Regions from separate parts of the Mesorhizobium sp. BR1-1-6 genome, predicted to be linked through region 1. Evidence: predicted binding sites of a transcription regulator. Region 1 holds the regulator's gene; each other region holds the start of a gene.
The links. The regulator LexA, encoded in region 1, represses DNA repair genes until DNA is damaged. The targets are predictions, from matches to a motif close to TGTTCNNNNTGTGTTCNG.
Positions count from the first base shown of each region.

Region 2: LB545_RS11955 (sel1 repeat family protein) is a predicted target of LexA. The motif match lies at 3,788-3,805, and genes of this name have one in related genera.
Region 3: parE (DNA topoisomerase IV subunit B) is a predicted target of LexA. The motif match lies at 1,632-1,649, and genes of this name have one in related genera.

Region 1 is NZ_JAIUHZ010000010.1:74,949-84,713, reverse strand. It holds gene glp (gephyrin-like molybdotransferase Glp) at 1-858, shown strand, start outside; gene LB545_RS19700 (alpha/beta hydrolase) at 874-1,704, opposite strand; gene LB545_RS19695 (AMP-binding protein) at 1,871-3,496, shown strand; gene kynA (tryptophan 2,3-dioxygenase) at 3,493-4,329, shown strand; gene kynU (kynureninase) at 4,393-5,640, opposite strand; gene LB545_RS19680 (TetR/AcrR family transcriptional regulator) at 5,637-6,314, opposite strand; gene lexA (transcriptional repressor LexA) at 6,767-7,510, shown strand; gene LB545_RS19670 (ComEC/Rec2 family competence protein) at 7,504-9,765, opposite strand, start outside.
Region 2 is NZ_JAIUHZ010000004.1:411,852-421,616, reverse strand. It holds gene LB545_RS11965 (acetyl/propionyl/methylcrotonyl-CoA carboxylase subunit alpha) at 1-1,713, shown strand, start outside; gene LB545_RS11960 (branched-chain amino acid ABC transporter substrate-binding protein) at 1,867-2,988, opposite strand; gene LB545_RS11955 (sel1 repeat family protein) at 3,387-3,653, opposite strand; gene LB545_RS11950 (DUF2147 domain-containing protein) at 4,099-4,440, shown strand; gene LB545_RS11945 (hypothetical protein) at 4,648-4,806, shown strand; gene LB545_RS11940 (hypothetical protein) at 4,860-5,054, shown strand; gene LB545_RS11935 (AMP nucleosidase) at 5,156-6,616, shown strand; gene LB545_RS11930 (endonuclease/exonuclease/phosphatase family protein) at 6,776-7,786, shown strand; gene LB545_RS11925 (DUF922 domain-containing protein) at 7,800-8,393, opposite strand; gene LB545_RS11920 (electron transfer flavoprotein-ubiquinone oxidoreductase) at 8,533-9,765, opposite strand, start outside.
Region 3 is NZ_JAIUHZ010000005.1:10,565-20,329, reverse strand. It holds gene parE (DNA topoisomerase IV subunit B) at 1-1,562, opposite strand, end outside; gene cpaB (Flp pilus assembly protein CpaB) at 1,798-2,724, shown strand; gene LB545_RS12090 (type II and III secretion system protein family protein) at 2,810-4,225, shown strand; gene LB545_RS12085 (hypothetical protein) at 4,230-4,499, shown strand; gene LB545_RS12080 (CpaE family protein) at 4,524-5,738, shown strand; gene LB545_RS12075 (CpaF family protein) at 5,735-7,156, shown strand; gene LB545_RS12070 (type II secretion system F family protein) at 7,161-8,126, shown strand; gene LB545_RS12065 (type II secretion system F family protein) at 8,128-9,090, shown strand; gene LB545_RS12060 (hypothetical protein) at 9,247-9,765, shown strand, end outside.

The DNA.
Region 1 (9,765 bases):
GGCGGCGGCAGCATCGAGGTGGTCGAACCGACGGCCGAGGGGCGCAACATCCGCCGCTTCGGGCTCGATTTCTCCGAGGGCGACATCCTGCTGGAAAAAGGCCGCGTGCTCGATCCGGCAGCACTGTCGCTTGTCGCCTCGGCCAACCATCCCCGGGTGGGCGTCGTAAAGCGGCCGCTGGTTGCCATCATCGCCACCGGCGACGAGCTGCTGCCGCCCGGCAGCGAACTCGGCCCCGACCAGATCATTTCGTCAAACGCCTATGGCGTCGCCGCCGCCGCGCAATCGGTCGGCGCGCATGCGCTTGATCTCGGCATTGCCGCTGATCGCGAGGAAGCCATCGCGGCGCTGGTCAGGAAAGCGGTCGCGGCCGGCGCTGATGTCATCGTCACGCTTGGCGGCGCCTCGGTCGGCGACCACGATCTGATCCATGACGTGCTGACCGGCGAAGGCATGACGCTCGGTTTCTGGAAGATCGCCATGCGTCCCGGCAAGCCGCTGATGTTCGGCCGCCTCGGCGACATCAGGTGCATCGGCCTGCCCGGCAATCCGGTGGCGAGCCTCGTCTGCTCGCAACTGTTCCTGAAACCGCTCCTGGCACGCCTCGGCGGCCGCGATTTCCGGCAAGATATTCGTCAGGCAAGGCTGGGCGCCGCCATGCAGGCCAATGATCTGCGCCAGGACTATGTGCGGGCGGTGGTCAGGCAAGAGGCCGGCATGCTGGTGGCAACCCCTTTCAGCATCCAGGATTCCTCGATGCTGAGGATACTGGCCGACGCCAACGGACTGATCGTGCGCGAACCGTCTGCGTCCGCCGCGGCTGTAGGAAATGCCTGCAGCGTTATAATGCTGAGGTGAAGTTTCGCCGTTTTTCTACTCCGCAAGCAAAGTTCGTGTCAGCGGATGGACCGGATCAGCCAGGCCTTCGACAATGTCGTAATGATGTCGGTCCGGCTCGACCACCGCGCTCGTGACGGCACCAAGCCCTGTCCAGATATTGGCCAGCAAGGCGTTCTGGCGCAAGAACTCGGACCGCTCGCCGCCTCCGGCCCAGCACGTGACGCGAGCGCCATCCATGGGCCGCAGCAGCGCCGGGCTTTCCGTCAGCGCCTCGGCTTCATCGATTTTCAGCGCCGCGTTCATGCCGGTGCGCATAAGCGGACGGAGGTCATGCAGGCCCGAAATCGAAACGACGTGGCGTACGCGCCTTGCCACGCCGGCCGCCAGGGGCGTTGATGTCGTCGCCATGCGGCTGGCGAGATGGCCGCCGGCCGAATGCCCGGTCAGCATAAGCGGTCCCCCGACCATCGCCGCCGCCTTGCCGATCGCCGCGCCGATCTCGTGGGAGATGCCGGCGATGCGTATGGCGGGGCAGAGCGTATAGGACGGCATCGCCACGGCAAAGCCGCTGTCAACCGAGCCCTTGGCGAGATGCGACCAGCTATCCTTGTCGGACTCCAGCCAGTAGCCGCCATGGATGAACACGACGAGCCCCTTGGGTGCCCCGGCGGGAAGGAAGAGATCGAGCCGGTTGCGCGGCCTGTCGCCATAGGCGATGTCGAGCTGAGCCCTGCCCTTTGCCGCAAGCGCATCGCGAAATGCCTGCGCCGGTTCGACCCATGCGGCCGGCCAGCGATCGCTGCCGGCGATGTTGGCGCCGTTGGCGTAGGCATTGTCCCAATCGGCAATGCGATGTTCGAGCATCGGCACCCTCCCCCGGACGGCATCGTTTCAGCCGCTAGCAATGGCCATCGACAGCGGCAACGTCAATGCTCCAAGGCAAAACATTTTAGGCTTGAAACAAATTTCGACTGGTGCGATCCTGTGCTTTGTTCAGCGATGGGCGTGAGGCAGACAGGGGCAGCCGAAAATGATTGGGCCATCAGCGCATATCGACACGTTCACGCGCGATAACCTGCCGCCGCCGGATCAATGGCCGGACTTCCTGCTCGACGGCTTCGACTATCCCGAACGGCTCAATGCCGGCGTCGAACTGACCGACAGGCTGGTCGAGAAAGGGTTGGGCGACCACACCGCGCTGATCGGCAACGGCCGCCGCCGCACCTACAAGGAATTATCCGACTGGACGAACAGGCTGGCGCATGCGCTGGTCGAGAATTACGGCGTCAAGCCAGGCAACCGGGTGCTGATCCGCTCGGCCAACAACCCCGCAATGGTGGCCTGCTGGCTGGCCGCCACCAAGGTCGGCGCCGTCGTGGTCAACACGATGCCGATGCTGCGCGCCGGCGAACTCGCCAAGATCGTCGACAAGGCCGAAATCACCACAGCGCTGTGCGACACCAGGCTGATGGACGAGATGACCGCCTGCGCCAAGGACAGCGCGTTCCTCAAGCAGGTCATCGGCTTCGACGGCACCGCCAACCACGACGCCGAACTCGATCGCGCCGCCCTCGACAAGCCCGTCACGTTTACCGCGGTGCAGACCGGGCGTGACGACGTCGCCCTGCTCGGCTTCACCTCAGGCACGACAGGCGTGCCGAAGGCGACGATGCATTTTCACCGCGACCTCCTGATCATCGCCGACGCCTACGCCCGCGAGATCCTGCAGGTGACGCCTGACGACATCTTCGTCGGCTCGCCGCCCCTGGCCTTCACCTTTGGCCTTGGCGGGCTCGCCATCTTCCCGCTGCGTTTCGGCGCCGCGGCGACGCTGCTGGAACAGGCAACGCCGCCCAACATGGTCCACATCATCGAAACCTACAAAGCGACGATCTCCTTCACCGCGCCCACCGCCTATCGCGCAATGCTCAAGGCCATGGACGAAGGGGCCGATTTATCGTCGCTGCGCGTCGCCGTTTCGGCCGGCGAGACCTTGCCCGCGCCGGTCTTCGAGGAATGGACTGAGAAAACCGGAAAGCCGATCCTTGACGGCATCGGCGCCACGGAAATGCTGCATATTTTCATCTCCAACCGCTTCGATGACATGAAGCCTGCCTCCACCGGCAAGGCCGTTGGCGGCTATCAGGCGCGCGTCGTCGACGACGAAATGCGCGAAGTGCCGCGCGGCACCGCGGGCAGGCTCGCGGTGCGGGGACCGACCGGCTGCCGCTACATGGCCGATGCCAGGCAGAGCGACTATGTCCGCGACGGGTGGAACCTCACCGGCGACACGTTCTGGCAGGACGAGGACGGTTTTTTCCACTTCGCAGCGCGCTCCGACGACATGATCGTCAGTGCCGGCTACAACATCGCCGGCCCAGAGGTCGAAGCGGCGCTGCTGGCGCATGCCGATGTCGCCGAATGCGCGGTGGTCGGCGCCGAGGATGCCGAGCGCGGCCAGATCGTCGAGGCTCATGTGGTGCTCGTGAAAGGCGTGGCGCCAGACGCAATGACCGTCAAGCGTCTGCAGGATCACGTCAAGGCCACGATCGCGCCCTACAAATATCCGCGCTCGGTAAAATTCATCGCCGCTTTGCCCAAGACGCAGACCGGCAAGATCCAGCGCTTCCGGCTGCGCGCGGAGAAGATCAATTGAGCAAGCCCTACGACCCGTCCGCCGAGGGCGCGGAAATGTCGTTCAAGGAGCGCATGTCCTACAGCGACTATCTGCATCTGGAAAAGGTGCTCGAGGCGCAGGAGCCGCTTTCGTCAGCCCATGACGAGATGCTGTTCATCATCCAGCACCAGACATCGGAACTCTGGATGAAGCTCGCGCTGCACGAAATCGGCGCCGCAATCCGCTCCATCCGCGCCGACCGTCTCGAACCGAGCTTCAAGATGCTTTCGCGCGTCGCCCGCATCTTCGAGCAGCTCAACAATGCCTGGGACGTGCTGCGCACGATGACGCCCAGCGAATACACCGAGTTCCGCGACGCGCTTGGCCAGTCCTCGGGCTTCCAGTCGTGGCAGTACCGTGCCATCGAGTTCATGGCCGGCAACCGCAATCTCGCAATGCTCGGACCGCACAAGCACCGGCCGGACCTCAGCGAGAAACTGGAGGCGATCCTGGCGCAACCGTCGCTCTACGACGAGGCGCTGCTGCTGCTCGCCCGTAACGGCTTCGACATCGGTGCCGACGCAAGGCGTACGGACTGGCGCGAAACGCGGACCGAGAACGAAGAGGTCCTTGTCGCCTGGCAGATCATCTACCGCGACCCGCAGCGCTACTGGATGTTCTACGAACTCGCCGAGAAGCTGGTCGATTTCGAGGATTATTTCCGCCGTTGGCGCTTCAACCACGTCACCACGGTCGAGCGCATCATCGGTATGAAGCGCGGCACCGGCGGCACATCGGGCGCGTCCTACCTGAAGAAGATGCTGGAGGTGGAGTTGTTCCCGGAGCTGTGGAAGGTCCGCACCCGGCTCTGACGTAGCTTTGCCGACTGCATATCGTTATCCCGAACCCACTGCGCTTTTCTGAGCGACAGGCTCTTAAGTCACCGCCGCCTTGACGGCGAAACGCGCCTCCTGCCACGCGTCCGTGCGCAAAATGTCTTCCAGCACCTCGACAGCCTGCCAGACATCGACATAGCCGACATAAAGCGGCGTAAAGCCGAAGCGAATCGTGGATGGCGCGCGGAAATCGCCGATCACGCCGCGCTCGATCAAGGCCCGCATCACCTGATAGCCATGCGGGTGGAGGAACGAAACCTGGCTGCCGCGCTCATTGCCATCGCGCGGGCTTTCGAGTTCGAGGCCGTAGGCGCCGCATTTTGCCTCGACCAGTTGGATGAACAGATCGGTCAACGCCATGCTCTTCCTGCGCACCTCTGCCATGTCGACGTCGTTCCAGACATCGAGCGCCCCTTTGAGCGCGCGCATCGACAGCACAGGCTGCGTGCCGCAGAGAAACCGGCGGATGCCTGTGCCGGCAGCAAAACCCTGTTCGAAGGCGAATGGCCGCGCATGGCCCCACCAGCCGCTGAGCGGCTGGCGGACATCGCCATGGTGGCGCTCGGCCGCGTAGATGAAGGCCGGGGCACCCGGGCCGCCATTGAGATATTTGTAGGTGCAGCCAACGGCGAAATCGGCATTCGAACGGTCGAGCTCGACGGGCAAGGCGCCGGCGGTATGGCAGAGATCCCAGACGATCAGCGCGCCGGCATCATGTGCCGTCCGCGTCAGCGCGGCCATGTCGCGCAACTGCCCGGATTTGTAGTTGACGTGGTTGACCAGGATGACCGCGACCCGCTCGTCGATCAGTTCTTCTATGGTCGGCGCATCGACACCCTCGAGCCGCAGCACCGTGCCCGGCCGCGTCGAGGCAACGCCTTCGGCCATATAGAGATCGGTCGGAAAGCTGTCCCCCTCGGCGACGATGACTGACCTGTCCGGCCGCATCCCGAGTGCCGCATGCAGCACCTTGTAGATGTTGATCGAGGTGGTATCGCAGACCACCGTCTGGCCGGCGGCGGCCCCGATCAGGCGCCCGAGTTGGTCGCCGAGTTCGACCGGCATGTCGAACCAGCCGGCGGTGTTCCAGGCGCGGATGAGATCCTGCGCCCACTCCTGCGTGGCGGCCTTCTGCAGCTCGCCGAACACGGCGGGCGAAGCGGCGCCCAGCGAATTGCCGTCTAGATAGATCACCCCCTGGGGCAAGGTGAAGCGGTCACGCATGGCACGCAGCGGATCCGCGGTGTCCATTGCCTTGATCGCTGCGAGATCGGGAATTTTGCTCATGGTCGCGATGTTCCTCGGTGAGAAGAGCGCCCTGGAAACGGGCCGGCTGTTTTGCCGCCCGGGCAAGGGCTGGCCGCATAGAGGCTCAAGAACAGGGTGAACGCCCGGTTCGATCTTTGCTCGATTTCCGCCCGAGGCAGTTCCTCGAGCACCCCAACGATCCGGCGAACCTGGAGATCGCCGATCAAAAGACTGATGTAGATGTCGGCGGCTTCGGCAGGATCGTCACAGGCGATCAGGCCGGCCCGACTTGCGGTTCGAAGCAGGTCGCCAACAAGCGGCATTATGGTATTGCGGCCGAATTGCGCGATCGATTGGCCAAGCGTGCCTGTATCGTTGACGTCGCCGGCCGCGGCGCGATTGAGCGCCACCGCCTTGTCGCCCGTCACGAGGGTCAGCAGGACTGGCCCGAGCAAGTTCAGGGTTTCGAGCGGATCGCGCGCCCGGTGAAGGGCGTCCTCCAGCAGCTTCCTTGCCTCTCCCGCATTGGCTTCGATCAAGGATCGAAACAGGGTCTGCTTGTTGCCGTACCAGTTGTAGAGGGTTTCGTTCGAGGCCGATGCCCGCTTGGCGATAGCAAGCAGGGAGGCGCTCTTGTAGCCGGTTTCCCGGAGCACCGCATAGGCGGCCTCCTCTATCCGTTCGCGTCGCGCGGCCTGCTTCGGCGTGGTCATTGGTGTTCCTCTTCGAAAACCGTACATTATTATACGGTTTCGTCAAGCGAACGAACGAACGCAGCCCGTCGCGACCAGTGGTGGTGTCTGGCCGTTTTCCGGCGGAAGTTGGCATTTTGGTTTCGTTTCGTTCACGAGCCGCAGGGGTTTCTAATCCGCCCAAACGCACCCCGCACCTGCCGGTCACCCAGCTTGCAGGCTTGTGCCAAGAGTGGAGACCGGTCGGGCCACAGGCCATTAACCAAAATAGTTTCAAAGGGCCCGGGAGCGCATTGACGACGGACCGCGCTGGCAGGATGCTGGCTGCGGGAGGGCATTTCGTTTCCGTCGCCTTAACAAATTCATTAAACTTTAAATGGTTGCGGAACACAACTGGAACAGATAGGGTTTGTTCTGGGTTTGTTTTCTGATTCTGGTTCCAGACCCTTCGTGCAATGCCTTTGGGGGCCGCCATGCTCACGCGCAAGCAACATGAACTCTTGATGTTCATCCATGAACGGCTGAAGGAAAGCGGCATTCCGCCGTCCTTCGACGAGATGAAGGAAGCGCTGGACCTCGCCTCCAAGTCGGGAATTCATCGGCTGATCACGGCGTTGGAGGAGCGCGGCTTCATTCGCCGCCTGCCCAACCGGGCGCGCGCGCTGGAGGTGCTGCGCCTGCCGGACTCGATCGCGCCGGGTCTTAACGCGGCAAAGAAGTTCTCCCCGAGCGTCATCCAGGGCAGCCTCGGACAGGGCAGCAGCCCTAGCCGGCAGATCAAGCCGGCGACGTCTTCGCGTCTGCCCGCTGTCGGCAATGACGACGACGCTGTTTCAGCGGTGTCGATCCCGGTCATGGGTCGCATCGCAGCGGGTGTGCCGATCGATGCCATCCAGCATCAGACGCATTCCATTTCAGTGCCGCCTGACATGATCATGGGCGGCGAACACTATGCGCTGGAGGTCAAGGGCGATTCGATGATCGAGGCCGGCATTTTCGACGGCGACACGGTCATCATCCGCAATGCCGACACCGCAAGTCCTGGCGAGATCATCGTGGCCCTGGTGGACGAGGAGGAAGCAACGCTGAAGCGCTTCCGCCGAAAGGGTGCTTCGATTGCGCTCGAGGCTGCCAATCCGGCCTATGAAACACGTATTTTCGGACCGGACAGGGTCAAGGTGCAAGGCAAGCTGGTCGGGCTGATCAGGCGCTACTGAGCGGGCTCGGCGGTGGGCTTTTCGGGTTTGCGGTAAGGCGGCAATCCCCTTGCTTCGCGTGAGAATTTTCGCTGTTCATGCCAGGGCCGATATGGCCGGTCGACGGCAAAGCTGACCAGCGCCGGTGCCGTCGCCGATTGCCGGTCGAAGAAGACGGCGGCGCTTCCCTTGCGAGCGAGCTGCCGCTTGGTGATGACGAGAACCAGCGGATTGTGGCAGGGATCGTAGCCCGCGGGGTCGTTGATGACGATCAGATCCGCATAGGAGCAGGCCCTCCAGGCGTCCTTGCGATCCTCCACCTGCGCGATGATCGCCCCCGAGGTATGCCGGGCCATGCACAGGCCCGTGAAGCAATAGAAAGGCGCTCCCGCCGGAAGTTGCGCGGGATCGAAGATGTCGAACTGTCGGTCTCCGCTGTCGAACAGTTCCGGCGCAACGATGGTTTCGGACTTCAGCGCGCGTTTCCAATTATCGACGGTGAATTCGTTCGGGCGCGCCCGGTTGATCGCGAGCTCGCCGCCGCCGATCGGCAACGCCACCAGGCGGGCATCCTCCGAAATCAGCACGTCCGGCGTGCGCGTGTCCGAGACGGTCAACAGGCCGGCGAGCGCGAAGGGAAGTGCCGTCAGCCGCAGCCATGTCGTGGCCATCGTCGCGATGACCAGGGCGATCGCCACCAGAAGGACGGATTGCTGCGAAATCAACCCGACCGCGTCGACCGGCGAGCGTTGCGAGATCCATCCTGATATGGCGATCATCGCGGTCAGTCCCTTGCCCATCAGATAAAGGGATGGTCCATCGAACCCGAACGGCATCAGCAGCGCGCTGGCAACCGCAAGGAACATCACGACAGAAACGATCGGCATGACGGCAAGATTGGCGAACAGGCTGAGCGGCGACACGCGCTGGAAATGCCAGATGGCGAAAAGCGCCGTGGCGCTTCCCGCGATAATCGAGGTCATCGCCAGCCCACCTGTCGCCAGCAGCAATTTTCGCGTCAGCAGGCCAGGCAAGGTCCGTTGCGGCGGCGGGGTCCGCGCTTTGTCGGCTTTGCGATCCGACCAGCCGGCATAGGCGCCGACCAGGGCCGCGGTGGCGGCGAACGACATCTGGAAGCTCGGCCCTACCACCTCGTGCGGCGACACCACGATGACGGCGATCGCCGAAATAGCCAGATTGCGCATGGTGAGTGCCGCCCGATCGAACAGAACGGCGATCAGCATCACCGCCAGCATGATGAAGCTGCGTTCGGCGGCGACAACGACGCCCGAAATGACGAGGTAGGCGGCGATCGAGAAAAGTGCCGCCGCGGCCGCGTATTTCTTGACCGGCCGACGGGAGGAAAAGTTCGGAAACAGCGCGAAGCCGCCACGCAGCAGACCCATGACGGTGCCGGCGACCAGCGCCATGTGCAGCCCGGAAATTGAGATGATGTGGTAGATGCCGGTGCGTCGCATCGCTTCATTGATCTCGTCGGGAATCCCGGCGCGAACACCCACGATCAGCGCCGCGGCGATCTCGCCCTCGGCGCCGCCGATGCTGCCCCTGATATGGTCGGCAATGCTTTCGCGAGCACTCTCGATGGCGGCTGAGAGGGCGGCCCACAACGGCCTGTCATCGGCTGAGACGATTTTGGGGTTGCCGAGAAAGAAGCCGCTGGCGCCTATGCCGGCGAAGTAGCTGTCGAAGGAAAAGTCGTAGCTGTCCGGCCGCACCGGCCCGGTCGGCGGCAACAGCCTGGCATAGCCGGTCACGAGGGAGCCGGCCGTCACTTCAGCCGGCACCTTGCGCGCCGAAAGGCGAACGCGCTCGGGCGCGTAGCGTAGTTTCGGCCGCGCGGTCGATGTCACATCGATGGTCAGCCGGATGCGCCCGGTCTCCATCTGGTCGACCGAAACGACGCGGCCGGTGATTTGCGTGGAGATTTCCGAGCCCAGCATCCGCGTTCCCGCTCGCCACGTCTCGACTTTGCCGGCGAGCATGCCGAGCGCGCACAACAGCGCCGCCATGAAGCACAGATGCGTTTTCGGCCATGAGCGTGAAACGAGCGCGCACAGCGACATCAGGATCGCGACCGCGACAGGCTTGGCAAAGCCCGGCTCCGCCGCCAACGAAAAATACGCAATCGATCCGCACGCCAGGAACACCGGGACGAGCAGGAAGCCTATGCCCCGATCGAGTTCGAGCTCGGACGCTCTGGCCACGCCGTTGCGCAGACGAGGCCACGAGGCACGGCCGAACTCACGGCGCAGGCG
Region 2 (9,765 bases), on a different contig from region 1:
TTCCTGTCGGAAAATCCTGATTTCGTCGACCAGGTGGCGGCCGCGGGGCTCACCTTCATCGGCCCGTCGGCGGCCTCTATCCGCGCCATGGGGCTGAAGGATGCCGCCAAACGGCTGATGGAAAAGGCCGGCGTGCCCGTCGTGCCGGGCTACCATGGCGAGGCGCAGGAGATCGTGATCCTGGCCTCCAAGGCACGCGAAATCGGCTACCCCGTGCTGATCAAGGCGCGGGCCGGCGGCGGCGGCAAGGGAATGCGCCGGGTCGAGCACCCCGATGAGTTCTCCGAAGCGCTGTCCAGCGCACGACGCGAGGCGAAATCCGCTTTTGGCGACGACCGTGTACTGGTGGAAAAATATATCGACAAACCGCGCCACATCGAGGTGCAGGTTTTCGGCGACAATTTCGGCAATGCCGTCCATCTGTTCGAACGCGACTGCTCGGCGCAGCGACGCCATCAGAAGGTTATCGAGGAAGCCCCCGCCCCCGGCATGACCGAGGCGTTACGCAAGGCGATGACCGAGGCGGCGGTGAAGGCCGCCAAGGCGATCAGCTACTGCGGTGCCGGCACCATCGAATTCATCGTCGATGCCTCGCAAGGCCTGACGCCTGACCGCTTCTGGTTCATGGAGATGAACACGAGGTTGCAGGTCGAGCACCCGGTCACCGAGATGGTCACCGGCACTGATCTGGTAGAATGGCAGTTGCGGGTCGCATCCGGCGAGAAGCTGCCGAAAACGCAAGGCGAGATAAAGCTAGCCGGCCACGCCTTCGAGGCGCGCCTCTATGCCGAGGATGCCGCAAGGGAGTTTCTGCCTGCGACCGGCACGCTGCATCATCTGAAATTTCCCGACATGGTTCCCCAAGGGGCCGCCATGCGTGTCGAAACCGGGGTGCGGGCCGGCGACGCCATTTCTCCCTATTATGATCCGATGATCGCCAAGCTGGTGGTGCATGGCGGGGACAGGCCGGCTGCGCTGGAGGCACTCGGCGCGGCGCTTGCGCGAACCGAAGTCGCCGGTTCGATCGTCAATACCGCCTTCCTCGCCGCGCTGGTGACCGATCCGGACTTTTCGGCGGGCGACGTCGATACCGGCCTGATAGGCCGCCACCAGCAGGCGCTGACCGAGATTGCGCCGCCGAGCGGCGAAACGGTCGCGGCCGCGGCCATAGCGGCCTCCGGGGCGGGCGCGCTGCCGGCATCGGACGATCCATGGTCGTCGCTTGCCGGCTACACGCATTTCCATGGCATGGCACGACAGATCCGGCTGAAGTTTGGCGAGGACGATATTCTGGCAAGGGTTTCGGTACGACCAGACCGGCGTTCCCAGGTGACGCTCCATGCACCCTATGACAGCGCCAATTCGCATGACCTTCGCGCCGTTCCTCGCCTCGCCCGCTGGCCAGGCCACATCACGATATTCGAAGGCGCGGCCGGCTATACGTTCGCGGTGCCGGACCCGTTGGCCAGAGGCGATGATGCGGCGGCGGCGTCAGGCAGTTTGCGCGCGCCGATGCCGGGACTGGTCAAGCTTGTGCGGGCGACAAAGGGCGATACGGTGATGAAGGGGCAACCGCTGCTTATTCTCGAGGCGATGAAGATGGAGCACACCATCGCCGCGCCCCATGATGGCGTGATCGCCGAGATCGCCACCGAGGGCGCGCAGGTTACCGACGGCACTGTGCTGGTGCGGTTCGAGGATATGCAAGGCTGACAGCCTCGCTGCCGGACGCCAAGCGTCCCTGTCCTGCCGGACAGAGAGAGGCGCCGTAGAATGTCGACCGCCGTTATATGTCCATGGCAAGACACACAGGCAGAAATGAAATGGCCGGGACGAGCCCGGCCATTTCATCGATATAGGCAGCGATTACGGCTGGATCGGCGCATACTTGCCGTCGTGCCACTGGTTGATGTCGTAGCTGGCGTTCTTGAGGTCGCCCTTCTCGTCGAAGGTGACATTGCCGACAACCGTGCTGATTGGCTGCCCGTTCTTCAGCGCCTCGGCGACCTTGGCCGGATCATCGCTGCCGGCACGCTTGATGCCTTCCGCAAAGGCCTGGATCGTGGCGTAGGAGAATAGCGTGAAGCCTTCCGGCACGAAACCGCCGGCTTTGATCTTCTCGACGGCTGCCTTGGCTTCCGGCTTTGCCTGAGGATCCGACGGGAAGACGAACATGGTCCCTTCGCCGGCCGGGCCGGCAACCTGCCAGAATTCCGGCGAGGCTATCGAATCCGGCATGATCAGCTGGAACTTGATGCCCTGTTCCGCCGACTGGCGCAGGATCAGGCCAGCCTCCGGGTGGTAACCGCCGAAATAGACAACGTCGGCCTTGAGGTCCTTGAGCTTGGTGACGAGCGCCGAATAGTCCTTTTCGCCGGCATTGATGCCTTCATAGTCCACTTCCTTCAGGCCGCCGGCATTCATCGTGGCCTTGACCGCATCGGCAACGCCCTGACCGTAGGCACTCTTGTCATGCAGGATGACGACGTTCTTGCCGGCATACTTCTTCGCGATCCAGGGGCCGATGAAGGCACCCTGCGCATCGTCACGCGTATAGAGGCGCATGATCGTCGGCCAGCCGGCCTTCGCTGCGGCGTCGGTCAGCACCGGGTTCGAGGAGGCCGGGCTCATCATCAGGGCACCGGCTTCGGCATAGACGGCGGAAGCCGGAATGCTCGAACCCGAGCAAGCGTGGCCGTCGATGAACTTGACGCCATTGGCGACGATACGGTTGGCGACCGAAACCGCCTGCTTCGGGTCGCACTGGTCATCCTCGATATCGAGCTTGATCTGGCGACCGTCGACACCGCCGGCAGCATTGATCGCGTCGGCGGCAGCCTGCGCGCCCTGCTTGAACTGATCGCCAATGGTGGCGAGCTGTCCGGTCATCGGACCGACCACCGAAAAGGTGATGTCGTCGGCATAGGCGACCGGCGCGCTCATCATCAGGCCGAAAATGGCCGCGTTCAAAATACTTAATTTTTTCATTGCGGTATGACTCCTCCACTCACGCGCGGCCGCCCCGGCCACGCTTCTTCCAGAGAGGCCGGACAATTTCATCCTTCGTGTGGCCTGTCTAGGCGCATTGGCGGCGCTCGATTAGGCCTGCGGAGCATCTCTGGAGCAAAAAGGCAAAAGCCGCGCCGGCCTTGTTCCGGCCGGTCGCGGCTTTGCCTGTCGAGCTGTTTCTCAAGCGCCCCCGCACTCGAACCCAACTCGCCTTCCCTGTCTTCCTGCTGGCCCTGATCTTTCCGAAACCGGATCATGGCCGCCGCGCCGCTGGCCCTGTCGGGCGTGCCGCGTTCTTGGTTTTGTCACGTGGCCGTCTTACCGCGGCCTTGTCCTTGCCTGGCGGACCAGAAGGCCGCCCTGCCTTATCTCTAAATTCAGTGCATCGTCATCCATTCGCGGGCTTCGCGCAGCGCCTTGGCGATCTCGACCTTCGACATCGCAGCCGACAGTTCCGAACGCAATTCCGCAGCGCGGGCCGAACCCTTGATCGCGGCGATGTTGAACCATTTGTGGGCGGCGACGACATCGGTCTCGCAATCGCGGCCCGTCGCATACATCATCCCCAGTTCGAAAAGAATGTCGGCCTGGGCAGTTGCCCCCATGGCGCCGAAGCCTGCTTCAAGCATTTCAAAACGTGCCATTTTTCAATCCTCTCTTCCGGCCCTGTCTGGCTCCCGAGAGCTGCCTCCGTTTGTCTGCCCGGGCTGCTCTTTCGATGCTTTCGAGAATGCCGCTCAGGCTTGAATCCGTCGTTAAATGGCGTGCTTAATTTGAGGAAAACAAAGCTAAAACAATAGGTAAACGTGGAAATTCGTTAAGGATACAAAGCCAGCGATTCAGCCGGATAGCGCCAAATTTGACGACAATTTTCGCGGGCGGAATCAACACTCTGCTAACCACGCGAAACAAACGCCGCGCATGCATGCATTCATTTCCCTGCCGACATTGCTTCCGTCGGCGCATCTGAATTGCCAAAGCTTCCGCTGCGGCACCGCTTTTGTTTTGCAGGGAGCTGGATTAGCTTACGTTTGCGTAAGCGGCAGACCGGCGAGGCGTAGCCTCCTGCCGGTATCCAAGGGAGGAAAGATGTTTCGAAAAGCAAGCCTGGCCCTGGCGGCCACTTTGATCCTGACCGGTCTGGCCTGGGCCGATCCGATCGAGGGAAACTGGAAGACGCAGGCCGGCGATACCGCGGCCATCGGGGGCTCGGGTTCATTTTCCATCACGCTGAAGTCTGGCAAATATGCCGGCAAGACCATCGGTTCGCTCAAGGCGTCCGGCGACAACAAATACACCGGCAACATAACCGACCCGGCAAACGACAAGACCTACTCCGGCAAGGCGACACTATCGGGCACCTCGCTGAAAATGAGCGGTTGCGTGCTCGGCGGGCTGATCTGCAAGAGCCAGACCTGGCACAAGCTCTGATCGACCCCATCCTTGCGACATGAAAACGGGGCCGGCAGGCCCCGTTTTCGTTTCATGATCCTGGCATGCTGTGCCGGCAGCCATGCTCCTTATGGCCAGCGCCGCCTCAAAATCCATCAACCGATTTGAACGGCAGATGAACGTCGGCATCAGAGCCGGTTCAGTCGTGCCCGGGCATTCTCCTGCGTATTGAAGGAGACACGACCAATGCTCGCCCGCCGCTTCACCATCGTCTGCCTGCTGGTGAGCCTGTTTGGAATGTTCTTCGCCATCCTCGTCGCCGAAGCGGGCCGTCCGGCCCGTTCCTGGAACGAGGCCAGTTCCAGAACCTGCCGCCTCGCCTGCCCGACCACCCTTCGCCCCTGAGACAGAAACCAAAGACCTGACCAAACCAAGACCTCGAAAGAAAAGCAAAGACCATGAACCGCATCGCCGCCAACCTCTTCAAAACCGTTCGGCTTCTGCCGCGGGCGGCGCTCATCCTGGCGTTTCTTGCCGCGCCGGTCCTGGCCGTACCGATGATGCGTGCCGATGCCGGTTCCACGATCGACGCGCCAGCACTGAAGAAGTCGGGCGTCGGTTTCGTGCTGCTGGTCAGCCTGCAGCGCGGATAAATTGCGCCTTCGATCGGGATACCCCTCCCAACCGCCTTTCCAAATCTCTATATTGAGCCATGGAAAAGCGAATCTATCCCCAAGCCATCGAATCTGTCGTCATGCCCGAGCCTTTTGGCCGGCAAAGCTTCGACACCGCAGAAAAGGCCGTCGCGGCGTTGCAAGCCCTTTATGACCGCAACACCAAGTTCCTGCGCGACTCCTTCGCGGCGCTTGCCGCCGGCGGCGACAGCAGCAAGCGCTACCGCGCCTTCTACCCGGAGATCGGCGTCACGACCAACTCGTTCACCCAGATCGATTCGCGCCAAGCCTATGGCCACATGCCGACGCCGGGGCATTTTTCCACCACCATCACCCAGCCGAGCCTGTTCGAAAGCTATCTGGTCGAGCAATTGCGTCTGATCATGCGCAACCACGGGGTCGCGGTCACGGTCTCGGAATCGACAACGCCGATCCCGCTGCATTTCGCCTTTCTCGAAGGCACCCATGTCGACGGAACCGCGGCCGAGCGTATCCAGCGGCCTATCCGAGACCTGTTCGACGTGCCAGATCTCGACGGTACAGACGACCAGATCGCCAACGGCACGTTCGAAGTGGCGTTCGGAGAACCAAGGCCGCTGGCGCCCTTCACCGCGCAGCGGATCGACTATTCGCTCCACCGCCTGTCGCACTATACCGCGACCACGCCGCAGCATTTCCAGAATTTCGTGCTGTTCACCAACTATCAGTTCTATATCGACGAGTTCGTGGCGCGCGCCCGTGACCTGATGGAGGATGGCGGCGGCGGATATGCCGAATTCATCGAACCGGGCAACGTGGTCACCAAAGCCGGGCAGAGCGCCCCGAGCGAAGGGGTGGCGCCGCAGCGCCTGCCGCAGATGCCGGCCTACCACTTGAAAAAGCCGAACCATGGCGGGATCACCATGGTCAATATCGGTGTCGGACCCTCCAACGCCAAGACGATCACCGATCATATCGCTGTGCTAAGGCCTCATGCTTGGGTGATGCTCGGCCACTGCGCGGGCCTGCGCAATACGCAGGCGCTGGGCGATTATGTGCTGGCGCATGCCTATGTGCGCGAGGATCACGTGCTGGACGACGACCTGCCAGTCTGGGTGCCGATCCCGCCGCTGGCCGAAATCCAGGTGGCATTGCAGGAAGCGGTGGCCGAAGTCACCGGCCTGTCGGGGTACGATCTCAAGCGCATCATGCGCACCGGCACTGTCGCCACCATTGACAACCGCAACTGGGAACTGCGCGACCAGCGCGGACCGGTGCAGCGGCTTTCGCAGTCGAGGGCGATCGCACTTGACATGGAATCGGCAACGATCGCGGCCAATGGCTTCCGCTTCCGCGTGCCTTACGGCACGCTCTTGTGTGTCTCCGACAAGCCGCTGCATGGCGAACTGAAGCTGCCCGGCATGGCGACCGAATTCTACAAGCGGCAGGTGGCGCAGCACCTCACCATCGGCATCAGGGCGATGGAAAAGCTTTCGGAAATGCCGATGGAGCGGCTGCATTCGCGCAAGCTCAGAAGTTTTTCGGAAACGGCCTTCCAGTAGCCGATCTGCGCGCCGCCAGAGCCATTCGCCGTCTTGCCGGCGATTCGCCATCTTGCCGGCAATTCGCTATCTTGATTGAGCCGCATTTTTGCCGATAACCGGGCGGGGACCATCGCAGGCAACTCATGCAGATCTGATCCGATGAAACGCAGTCGAGACATGGCGGCTTCACTGGTATTCATCGTGATGATGACGCTCTCGGTCGCGCTGGTGGCCGGCTTCTTAGGCGCGTTGCACCCGGCGCTCGATTCCTTTTCGCATTTCCGCATTCACCTCGCCGTGCTGATGGCGCTTTGCGCGCTGCCGCTGCTGGCGACATCGTTTCGCCTGCAAGCGGCCGCGGCCCTGGTTTTTGCCGTGGCCGCTCTTGCCACCGCTTCGACCGCCTTGCCCCGGCCGTGGCCGGTTCAGGCGGTCGCCAAACCCACCGACCAGGTAGTCTACAGCCTGCTGCAGATGAATCTGCGCTACGACAACCCGACGCCGAAAAAAGTGCTGTCACTGATCGGCCGGACCAATCCCGACGTCATCACCCTGGACGAGGTGTCGGCGATGTGGGCGACGGAGCTTGGCTACATCGCCAGCGCCTATCCATACCGGATCCTCTGTCCCTATCCCAACGGCGTATTCGGCGTCGCGCTGCTCTCGCGGCGGCCCTTTCTCGCCGGCACCGCGCCACATTGCGAGCGCCGGGGCGCAATGGCCGTTGCGACCATCGATTTCGGCGGCAGGAGCGCCGACGTCGCCGCCATCCATCTCAGCTGGCCGTGGCCGCGGGAACAGTATTGGCAGATCGGCGAACTCTCGGAGCAGCTTTCATCGCTCGGCCAAACCGCCATCATGGCCGGCGATTGCAACGCGGTGCCATGGAGCGCCGCGGTGCGGCGCGTCGCCGCTCTCGGCGGACTGACGGTCATGCCGTCGGCCGGGTCGACCTGGATTCACCGGAAGCTGCCCGACTTCCTGCGCCGCTATGCAGGCCTCCCGATCGACCAGGCGTTCAGCAAGGGCGGCGTGACCATTCTGTCGTCAACGCGACTGGAAGATACCGGCTCCGACCATCTTCCCGTACTCGTGGAGTTCTCGCTTCGCCCCGACGACAGGCTGCCCCATGACGAGCATGAGAGCGCGCTCGCGGCGAGCGACCTTGAAAACAATCCGCGCGGTTGATGCTTCGGCATTCTCAGGGTTTGGTCAACGCTTCGACAAGGTGCTCGACAGGCCCGCCGCCGCGATGCTCGCGCGCATCGAAAGCGTTCTGCCTGGCTTCGTATTCGACATAGATGGCCTTGATCCGGCGCCGCGCCTCGAGATGCGTGCCGGTGCAGAACCAGTTGTCCGGGCGCCGCAGGCCGGCAAGCGCGGCCTCGGTGGCCCGCATCATACGCCTCGCGATACCGCCATGCGTCTGCTCGTGCTTGCGAACGCCGATCATGAAACGGTCCCAACGTTCGCGCAGGACAGGGCTTGCCGACGAGAGCCGCGGGAAAGTGTAGGTCAGGTTGAGCGTCCCGTTGGCCTGCCGCAGATGGCAGGCACCATCCTTCCGGACAATATCGAGATCCCAATGCACGGCGTAACCGGTTTCGGCGATGGCGCGCGTCATATAGCCGTGCTTGGGTCCCAGCCGGTCCATCGCCTCGACAAGGGCGGCTCCGGTATTTCCAGCGACATCGTAGGTGCGGATGTGAACGGTGAGCTTTGTGCCCGCCGACGCGGCTGATGCGCAAAGCAGCATGAAGACCATGGCGAGCATCGTGGGGCTGGTCAGGCGCATGTCCGCCTCCTTTGTCGGAGCCGAGCAGACCACACTCGGCGGAAGGCTTCAACGGGCTTGATCGAGGCAGGCGGTCGACGGCGACAGACAAGTCCGCCGCTGCTCGCATGTTCTTCGTGACGGCTTGGCCCGGCACGGCTCACATGTTCTGATAGACCGGGCCTTCGCCACCTTGCGGCGGCACCCAGTCGATATTCTGGTTCGGATCCTTGATGTCGCAGGTCTTGCAGTGGACGCAGTTCTGCGCGTTGATGACGAAGCGCACGTCCTTGGCCGCCGGATCGGCAGCGGCATTGCCGTCCTTGTCGACCCATTCGTAGACGCCTGCAGGGCAGTAGCGCGTCGAAGGTCCGGCAAAGACGTCATGCTCGGAACGCTTCTGCAGCTCCATGTCCGCCACCAGCAGATGCACCGGCTCGTTTTCCTCGTGGTTGGTGTTGGACAGGAACACCGAGGACAAGCGGTCGAAGGTCAGCACGCCATCGGCCTTGGGATAGTTTATTTTCTTGTGCTTCGCGGCGGGCTCTAGCGTGGCGTAGTCGGCCTTGCCATGCTTCAGCGTGCCGAAGGGCGAGAAGCCGAACAAAGTGTTCAGCCACATGTCCAGGCCGCCGATGGCGACGCCGGCGATGGTGCCGAAGCGCGACCACAGCGGCTTGACGTTGCGCACCTTCTTCAGATCCTTGCCGATGTCTGTCGCCCGCCACGCGGCTTCGTAAGCGGAGAGCTCGTCATTGGCGCGGCCGGCGGCGATTGCCTCGGCGACATGCTCGGCCGCCAGCATTCCCGACAACACGGCATTGTGCGAGCCCTTGATGCGCGGGACGTTTACGAGCCCGGCGGCGCAGCCCATCAACGCGCCACCCGGGAAGCACAGTTTCGGCACCGACTGCCAACCGCCTTCGGTAATCGCGCGCGCGCCATAGCCCAACCGCCTGGCGCCCTCGAAAGTACCGCTGATCGCCGGGTGGGTCTTGAAGCGCTGGAACTCCTCGAACGGCGACAGCCAGGGGTTCTTGTAATTGAGGTGGACGACGAAGCCCACCGCCACCTGATTGTCGTCCAGATGATAGAGGAAAGAGCCGCCGCCGGTCTTGAGATCGAGCGGCCAGCCGAAGGAGTGCTGGACGAGACCCGGCCTGTGCTTCTCCGGCTTGACCTGCCACAGTTCCTTGAGGCCGATGCCGTATTTGCCCGGCTCGCGGCCCTCGGAAAGCCTGAACCTGGCGATCAACTGCTTGGCGAGCGAGCCGCGCGCGCCCTCTCCGATCAGCACATATTTGCCCATCAGCGCCATGCCCGGCGCGAAACCCGGGCCGTGTGTGCCATCCTTTTCGACGCCCATGTCGCCGGTGACAACACCGGTGACGGC
Region 3 (9,765 bases), on a different contig from region 1:
GCCTGGATCAGATCGGAAATCTGCTGGTTGGCGGCCAGCTTGTCGTTGCCGGCGCTGGCGACGTTGAGAATCTTGCCGCGCAGCGGCAGCACCGCCTGGCTGGCGCGGTCACGAGCCTGCTTGGCCGAGCCGCCGGCCGAATCGCCTTCGACGATGAAGAGTTCGGCGCCGGCGGCCGCATTCTGCGTGCAGTCGGCAAGCTTGCCCGGCAGGCGCAGCTTGCGCACCGCGCTCTTGCGCGACACTTCCTTTTCCTGGCGTCGTCGTACCCGCTCGTCGGCGCGTGCGATCACCCATTCGAGCAGCTTCGAGGCTTCCTGCGGATTGTCGGCCAGCCAATGGTCGAACGGGTCGCGGATCGCGGTCTCGACGATGCGGATCGCCTCGATCGTCGCCAGCCTGTCCTTGGTCTGGCCGACGAACTCAGGCTCGCGGATGAACACCGACAGCATGCCCGCCGCCGAGATCATGACATCTTCCGACGTGACGATCGAGGCGCGCTTGTTGCCGACGAGGTCGGCATAGGCGCGCAGGCCGCGCGTCAAGACGTTGCGGAAGCCGGCCTCGTGGGTGCCGCCTTCGCCGGTCGGGATGGTGTTGCAGTAGGAGTTGATGAAGCCGTCGCCGCCGAACCAGGTCACCGCCCATTCCAGCGAGCCATGGCCGCCTTGCCTGTCGCTCTTGCCGGCGAAGATTTCGCGCGTTACCTGGAATTCGTCGCCGAGCGACGCTTTCAGATAGTCCTTGAGGCCGCCGGGAAAATGGAATTCGGCCTTGGCCGGAGTGGTGTCCTTTTCCTTGATCAGCGAAGGATCGCAGGTCCATCGGATTTCGACGCCGCCGAACAGATAGGCCTTCGAGCGTGTCATGCGGTAGAGCCGCGCTGGCTCGAACGCGGCACCCTTGCCGAAAATCTGCTCGTCGGGATGGAAGCGGGTCCTGGTGCCGCGCCGGTTGTGAACTTCGCCAAGGTGCTCGAGGCCGCTGACCGGGATGCCGCGCGAGAAGCGCTGCCGGTAAAGTTGCCGTCCGCGCGCGACTTCGACTTCGAGATGATCCGACAGTGCGTTGACCACGGAGACGCCGACGCCGTGCAGGCCGCCCGAGGTTTCATAGACCTTGCTATCGAACTTGCCGCCCGAATGCAGTGTCGTCATGATCACTTCGAGCGCCGGCTTCTTGAACTTCGGATGCGGATCGACGGGAATGCCGCGGCCATTGTCGGTGACGGTGAGAAAGCCGTCAGCCGAAAGCTCGACATCGATGAATGTGGCATGGCCGGCAACCGCCTCGTCCATCGAGTTGTCGATAACCTCGGCGAACAGATGGTGCATGGCCTTGTCGTCGGTGCCGCCAATATACATGCCCGGACGGCGCCGCACCGGCTCCAGGCCTTCGAGTACCTCGATATCGGCGGCGCTGTAGCCCTCTGAGCCGTCACGAGACGCGGCCGCCGGACGCTTGGCTGCCGCCTGCACCAGCGGATCGGCCGGACGCGCCGGTGTGCGAACCGGTTGCGGCTGCTTCTCCAGATTGCCGAAAAGATCGTTGTTGTCGTCCATGCCTGCCATAGAGCCCAAGCTGCGAATCACCCGCCGATACTGCCACGCTTTTCAGCGCCAAGCGACGGAGGTTCCTGTTACGTTCGGGGATTAACCCCCTCTTATCCTAAAACCATTCGATAACCAAGCCGGCGGAAATCGGGCGGATAGCCAGCGAGAAGATTCCTGATTCTTTAACAATGCCGCCTAGCGTGAGCCAACATAACAAGAAACTACGGGCATCAGGGGTTTGGGCGTGAGGGGCAAGGCCATAACGATGATCGGCATCGCCGCCGTTTTCGGCGCGATTTCGATCTTTGCCGCCGATTTCTGGGTCAAGCGCCAGGCCAGGGCCGACGCCGAGGAGAAAACCGCGTCGATCACCGCTCCGGCCGCACCCAGGGTTGAATTCAAGACAATCGTGGTGGCGAATGCACCGTTGCGGTACGGCATGGATCTCGACCGCACGAAACTCAACGAAATCCCCTGGCCGCAGGATTCGCTGCCGCAGGGCGCCTTCGCCACCATCGATGGACTGCTTGGGGACGGCAGCCGCGTGGTGCTGTCGCCGATCGAGGTCAATGAACCGGTGCTGCTTACCAAGCTATCCGGCCCGAATGGCCGCGCCACGCTCTCCAACATGCTGACGCCCGGCATGCGGGCCGTCACCATCCGCACCGACGAGATCGCGGGCGTCGGCGGCTTCGTCACGCCGGGCGACCGGGTGGATGTCGTGCTGACGCGCGATGCCGGTGAAATCCAGGAAGTGGCCAAGAATGCGCAAGGCGCCGCCGGCTCGACCATCACCTCCGAGATCGTCGTTGCCGACGCGAAGGTGCTGAGCGTCGGGCAGGGCGCCGACGAGCGCCAAACAACCCCGCAGGTGGCCAATTCCATAACCATCGAGGTGACCACCGAAGGCGCGCAGAAAGTGGCGCTGGCCCGCACTGTCGGCACGCTGTCGCTGTCGCTTCGCTCCGCCAGCGAGGGCGGCGACGGCAAGGACGGTGTCACCACCATCTCCTCCTTTGGCGGATCGGTGGCGGGCAAGGCGCAGGCCGCGGCCGGCTCGCTGTTCGACGCCATGGCAAAGGAGCCTGAGAAGCCGAAATTCAAGACGGTCATCGTGACGCGTGGAACGACGGCCGAGGAATATCAGGTTCCTGCGCGGGACCAGAAATAGGAATATCAGGTTCCTGAGTGGAACCAGAGCAGACCGGTGGGGACCGGACGGGACGGGAACAATGTTCAGGCAACTTCAATATCGAATGACAGGCCGGTTGCACGTCGCGCAGGCGATGGCGATGGCGGTGACGATGGCGGCGGCCGGCATCTTCGCCGGCCCGGCCAGGGCGGACAACGACATCGTCTATGTCTCGGCGACCAAGAACGCCTCGATCAAGGTCGCCAAGGGCAAGCCAAAGACGATCATGACGAGCGCGGCCTTCTACCAGATCGTCATCGGCGATCCGGAGATCGCCAACGTCAACCCGCTGACCGACAAATCCTTCTATGTGCTGGGCAATAATCTCGGCACCACCGGCATTGCCCTGTTCGACGAGAACAAGCAGCTCGTCGGCACCGTAGACATCGAAGTGACGCTCGATACCGACCAGTTGGCCGACACGATCCGCGCCAGCGTGCCCGACGCCAAGATCAAGGTCGGCTCCGCCAATGGCCGTGTCGTGCTGTCGGGCGAGGCGGATGACGCGGTCGCCGCCGAAAAGGCCAACAAGATCGCCACCCGCTTCTCCGGCAATGAGGAGGTGATCAATTCGGTCAACATCTCGTCCTCGCAGCAGGTCCAGCTCAATGTCCGCTTCGTCGAGATCAACCGTCAGGCCGGACAGGATCTCGGCGCCAAATACAGCGCCAATTTCGCTTATGGCATGGGCGGACGCGACGTTACGATTGCTCCCGGCACCATTGAGCCGGCGGGGACCGGCGAGATCATCGGCAAGCTGCTGTCGAACGGCGTTTCCATCGACATCGCCATCAAGACACTGGAAGAGCGCGGCCTGGCTCGTCGGCTGGCCGAGCCGAACCTGATCGCCCGGTCCGGCGAGACGGCGAGCTTCCTGGCCGGCGGCGAGTTTCCGATCCCGGTTTCCGAAGACAACGGCAAGATTTCCGTCAGCTACAAGAAGTACGGCGTCAGCCTGGATTTTACGCCCACCGTTCTGAAGGACGGGCTGGTCAGCCTCGACATCGCGCCGGAAGTCTCCTCGATCGACGCGTCGGCTTCCTACAATATCGGCAGCATCTCGGTGCCCGGCTTCATCGTGCGCCGCGCCAGGACGTCGGTCGACCTGAAGAACGGCCAGAGCTTCATGATCGCGGGGCTGCTGCAGTCGCAGAACGACATCACCACCTCGCGCATACCGGGCCTCGGCAAGATGCCTGTGCTCGGGGCCCTGTTCTCGTCGAAATCCTACCAGCGGCGCGAGACGGACCTGGTGATCATCGTCACGCCTTACCTGGTCAAGCCGGTGGATCCATCGAAGAAAATGGCCGAGCCGACCGATGGCACGCAGCCTGCCAGCAATGTCGACTATTTTCTCAACAACACCGAGGAGGTGAGGGCGTCGGATACCAATCGCGCGCTGGCGCTGGCTGACGGCAGCGCCGCGCGTGCCGCGCCCGCCACCAAAGTCGGGCATTTCCTCGACCTGCCGAAGGACTGAAGCCATGCGTCTGGTCTTGAGCTCGAGCGTCGCCTTGCTGCTTGCCGGCTTCACCGCCGGCTGCACGAGTGACGACTATGTGCGCAGCGAAGGCGTGACGAGCGGCGCCGGGGATGCCCAGGCCGCCAACACCGTCATGCAGATGGTTGATCCCTGGAAATACGGCGTCCAGAACACCAGGCTTCTCGTGCCTGCCCAGCGCGGCAGCACGGAACCCGCCACCGCCGAGCAGGCGGCCAGCGCCAAGGCATCGCAAGCCAGCGCCGACAATTGATCCGAGATCATAGGCTGACAAGTAATGGCAAACCGCATCAAGACCAGGAAAATCCTGCTCATATCGACGGACAGAACCTTCGCGCAGGACACCCGGACGGCGTTTGCCGCCTCGGAGATCATCCAGCTCTCGACGGTGGAAAAGAACATCACCGAACTTCGCGGCGAGGTCCAGGAGGCCGATCTCGGCGCGATCATCGTCGATATGGACGCAGCGAAGCTTGAGGAGATCGATGCGCTGCAACGCGTCATGCGTCGGCTGGAAGGCAAGGCGCCGGTCGTGGTCGTCACCCAGGAATTCAACGCCGCCGCCGCGCGCATCCTCGTGCAGCTCAAGGTCGCGGATTTCCTGGTCAAGCCGATCACCACGGCCGATCTCGTACGTTCGGTGGTGCGTGCGCTGCAAGGGCCGGGGCGCGAGGAAAACACCGAGTCGCAGATCTACACCTTCATGCCCGCGGCTGGCGGCGTTGGCACCACGACGCTGGCTTTGCAGACCGCGTTCCAGCTGCATCATTCAGTGACGCGCGGCGCCTCGACCTGCGTGGTGGACCTCAATTTCCAGCAGGGCGCCTGCGCCGAATATCTCGACCTGGAGCCGCGTTTCGACATCACCGAAATCGAGAACCAGCCGGAGCGTCTCGACAGGCAATTGCTCGACGTGATGCTGTCCAAGCATGCCAGCGGGCTTTGTGTTCTGGCCGCACCGACGCAGCCGGCGGAGATGCGCTCGTTCAAGACCGATGTCGTGGTGCGGATGCTGGACCTCGTCTCGGCCTATTTCGACAATGTCGTCATCGACATGCCGCGCACCTGGTTTCCGTGGACGGAGACGGTGCTGCTCGGCTCCAACAAGCTCTACATCGTCGCCGAAATGACGGTACCGTGCCTGCGCCACACGCAACGCCTGATCCAGGCGGTCTACGAGACCGCCGGCAAGGAAGTGAAGCCGAACGTCATCGTCAACCGTTTCGAGCAGAAGATGTTTGACAGCGGCATCAAGCAGGCGGACGTCCAGGAAATCCTCGGCGAGCATTTCGTAGGCGGCATCGCCAACAATTACCGGCTGGTGCGCGAGGCCGTCGATCGCGGCGTGCCGCTGCACGAGATCGATGCCAATGCCAACGTCGTCAACGACCTGAAGAGGATCATCCTTCCGGAGGAAGTGGCGGCGGCGCCGGGCAAATCGAAATCGCTGTTCGGCTTCGGCAAGAGCCTTTTGAAGAGGAAGGCCGGATGAGCAGCCGCTTTTCCACCTTGCAGAACCGCGATGCGCGTCCGCAGCGCTCCGCCGAGCCGACGGCGGTTGCGCACCGCGCGGTCGTCATCCCGACGAGCCGGAAGGTCTTGCCGGCGAAAGTCGAAGCCGTGCCGGGCAAGAGCGCCAACAAGGTGCTCGATGCGCGCGTGCGTATCCACCGGTTGCTGCTCGAGGAGATCAATCTTGTCGCGCTGGAGCGGCTGCCCAGGGACGAGATGCGCCGGCAGGTGCATGATTTCGTGTCGGAAAAGACGCGCGAAGAGCGGATGGCGATCAACACCGTCGAACTCGATGCCCTGGTCGACGACATCGTCGACGAGATGGTCGGGCTCGGCCCGCTCGAGCCGCTGCTCAAGGACCCCGATATCAACGATATCCTGATCAACGGCCATCAGAACTGCTTCGTCGAAAAGAAGGGCAAGCTGCAGCAGGTCCACATCCCGTTCAAGGATGAGGCGCATCTGCTTAGAATCATAAACAAAATCGTTGCCGCGGTCGGCCGCCGCGTCGATGAATCGCAGCCGATGGTCGACGCCCGCATGCTGGACGGCTCGCGTTTCAACGCCGCCATCCGCCCGGTCGCGGTCGACGGGCCGCTGGTGTCGATCCGCAAATTTTCCAAGAACAAGCTCGGCCTGCACCGGCTGGTCGAATTCGGCGCCATCACCCAGAACATGGCCGAAGTGCTTGCTGCGGCAGTACATGCCCGCAAGACGACGATCATTTCGGGCGGCACCGGCACCGGCAAGACGACCATGCTCAACGCGCTGTCGGCCTTCATTCCCGAGGACGAGCGGCTGATCACCATCGAGGACGCGGCGGAGCTTCAGTTGCAGCAGCCGCATGTCGCGCGCATGGAAACCCGGCCGGCCAACATCGAAGGCCATGGCGAGCTCAAGCAGCGCGACCTCGTCAAGAACGCGCTGCGCATGCGGCCTGATCGCGTCATCCTCGGCGAGTGCCGCGGCGAGGAGGCCTTCGACATGCTGCAGGCCATGAACACCGGCCATGAAGGGTCGATGGCCACCATTCACGCCAATACGCCGCGCGATGCCATTTCGCGGCTCGAGCAGATGTTGGGCATGACCGGCATGCCGATGACGGTGCAGTCGATCCGCAGCCAGATCGCCAGCGCCATCGACATCATCGTCCAGTTGACCCGGCTCTCCGACGGCAAGCGCAAGGTGACGAGCGTCGCCGAGGTGACGGGCATGGAAGGCGACGTCATCCAGATGCAGGAGATCTTCCGCTTCGTGCGCACCGGCATGGACGCCGATGGCACGATCCTCGGCCATTTCGAAGCGACCGGGATCCGGCCGCGCTTCCTGGAGGACCTGCGCGCCATGGGCATCGAGTTTCCCGGGCGCTATTTCGAACCCGGCCGGCCGCAGGAGTAACCAGGTGTTGGACGGATTCAGCGCGATCTATGTCGTCTATGCCGGGGCTGCATTGACCGGCATCATGATCGCCGAGGCCGTTTACCTGCTCTATGCCGGCCGCAGCGACAGGCGCACCGCCATCAACCGGCGCATGAAGCTGCAGGAAAACAGGATCAGTCAGGAACAGGTGCTGATCCAATTGCGTAAGGAGCGTGGTCTCGATGCGGGCACGTCGCTGTTCTCGCCTGACCGTTTTCGCGCCCTGCGCGCCCAGTCGGGCATGATCATGCCGCTGTCGAAGTTCCTGATAATCACTTCGGGGATGGCGCTGGCTGCGGCCCTTGCCGCCATCTGGTATGGCTTGCCGCTGCTGATGGGCGCCATTCTGTTTGTCGTCGTGTTGCCGGTGCTGCCGGTGATGGCGATGCGCTCCATGCGCAAGCGCAGGCTGAAGCGGTTCGGCATGCAGTTGCCGGAAGCGCTGGAACTGATTACGCGCGGCCTCAAGGCCGGCCATCCGGTACCGGTGGCCATCGCCATGGTGTCGCGCGAAATGCCCGACCCGATCGGCACCGAGTTCGGCGTGATTGCCGATGAGGTGACCTTCGGTTCGGATCTGGTTTCGGCGCTGAATTCGCTGTTCGACAGGGTCGGCCATGAGGATCTGCCGCTGTTCGTCACCGCCGTGTCGATCCAGACGAGTTCTGGCGGCAATCTGCGCGAAATCCTCGACGGACTGTCGACGACGATCCGCGAACGCGGCAAGCTGCGCCGCAAGGTGCGCGCCATTTCAACCGAAGGCCGTCTGTCGGCCTATATCCTGACGGCCGTGCCGGCGCTGCTGTTCACGACCATCATGGCATTCATGCCTGGATATTACAGCGACGTCTGGGGCGTGCCGAAGACGTGGTACATGGTTGGTGGCTCGGTCACCTGGCTGATGCTGGGCAATCTGATCATGTTCAAAATGTCGAACTTCAAATTCTGACATGCAGACGGTCGTTGAATTCCTCGCCTCGCTCGCGCCGACCTCGCTGATGCCGGTGGCTGTCCTGCTGCTGGCCGTGGGCGCTGCCGCTTTTGCCTGGCCGATGGTGGTGGCAAAGGGCGATCGCAACGAAGTCAGGCGGAGGCTCAAGGTCGACGACGGTCCGGTGGCCGCCAGGCCGGAACCGGTCCAGAAGAAGAATACCGGCGTCGTTCGCGAGAAGGCGGTGAAGAAGGCGCAGGAATTCTACGCCAAGAGCGATCCCGAAAACGTCGCCCGCCTGCGTTTGAAACTCATCCAGGCGGGCTACATGGAGCCGCGCGCCGTCGGCATGTTCTTCCTCATCCGTTTCACGGCGATGGTGGGCATCGCGCTCGCCGTCTTCGTGCTCAACCGCTGGATGGCCAGTCCCGACGCCACGGTGACCAGCCGCTGGGCCTTCGTCGTGTTGTCGGGCGTGGCCGGCTATTTCCTGCCAGGGCTGGTGCTGACCCAGAAGATACGGGAAAAGATGCGCGAATACCGCAACGGCTTCCCCGATTTCATGGACCTGATGATCGTCTGTTCGGATGCCGGCATGAGCATGGAAGCGGGCGTCGAGCGCGTCTCGAAGGAACTCGCAAAGACCTACCCGTCGCTCAGCCAGAACCTGCAGCTCGTGTCGCTGGAGCTGCGGGCCGGGCGCAGCCTCGACGATGCACTGAAGGCGCTCGCCGATCGCCTGAGCCTGGACGAGGTGCGCTCCTTCGCCACGCTGCTGCAACAGTCCAAGGAGCTTGGCACCAGCCTGTCGGGGGCGCTGCGCGTCTTTTCCGACGAGATGCGCCACAAGCGCATGTCGCTGGCCGAGGAAAAGGCGCATGCCTTGCCGGCCAAGATGTCGGTGCCGGTCGTGGTTTGCATCCTGCCGGTGGTGCTGATGATCGCGGTCATTCCGATCATCGTCAAAATGACCGGCCACTAGGATTTGCTGATATTCAGTGAAGCCGGCGATCTGCAAAGTCCGCAAATGAATGAGAAGTCCATGCGAATGCTGTTGCGCGCTTTTGTCCTCGGCCTTGCCGCGGCCAGTCTGTCGCCCGTCTGGGCTGCAGCCGATTGCGGCGATGCCGCTGCCCTGGTGCAGCAGGCTTATCCCAAGGCCCGCAAGAGCGCTGACGGTGCCTCGTTCACGCTCGAACCCCACACCAGCATCGCCCTGACGTCCGCATTTGGCGACCCGCCGGGGCTGGTCTGCAAGATCTGGCCCGCCCATGAGGCCCTGCTGTTGGTCGCGGTGCCGCTGATGGACAGTTCGCAACCCAGCGACTACGCGCATGCCGGCGATATCGAGCTTCTGGTCATCGACAGGAAAAGCCGGCAGGTGCGCCAGCGTCTGCTGCAGCCCGGGCTGATGAATGATGATGCCATCGCCATCCGCAAGTTCGAACTTGATACCGGCCGGTATGCGCTGGCGCCCGATGTCTCCGCCTTCGGCCTGCGCATCGAAATGGCGAACAATTCGCTGCCTAACCCTTTCAGTGAAACCGACCTGCGGCTCTATGCCGAGGACGGCGATGCCCTGCGGATGGTGCTCGATGGCCTGGTCGTGGCCGGCAATGGCGGCGAGGGCGATACCAATTGCGCCGGATCCTTCCAT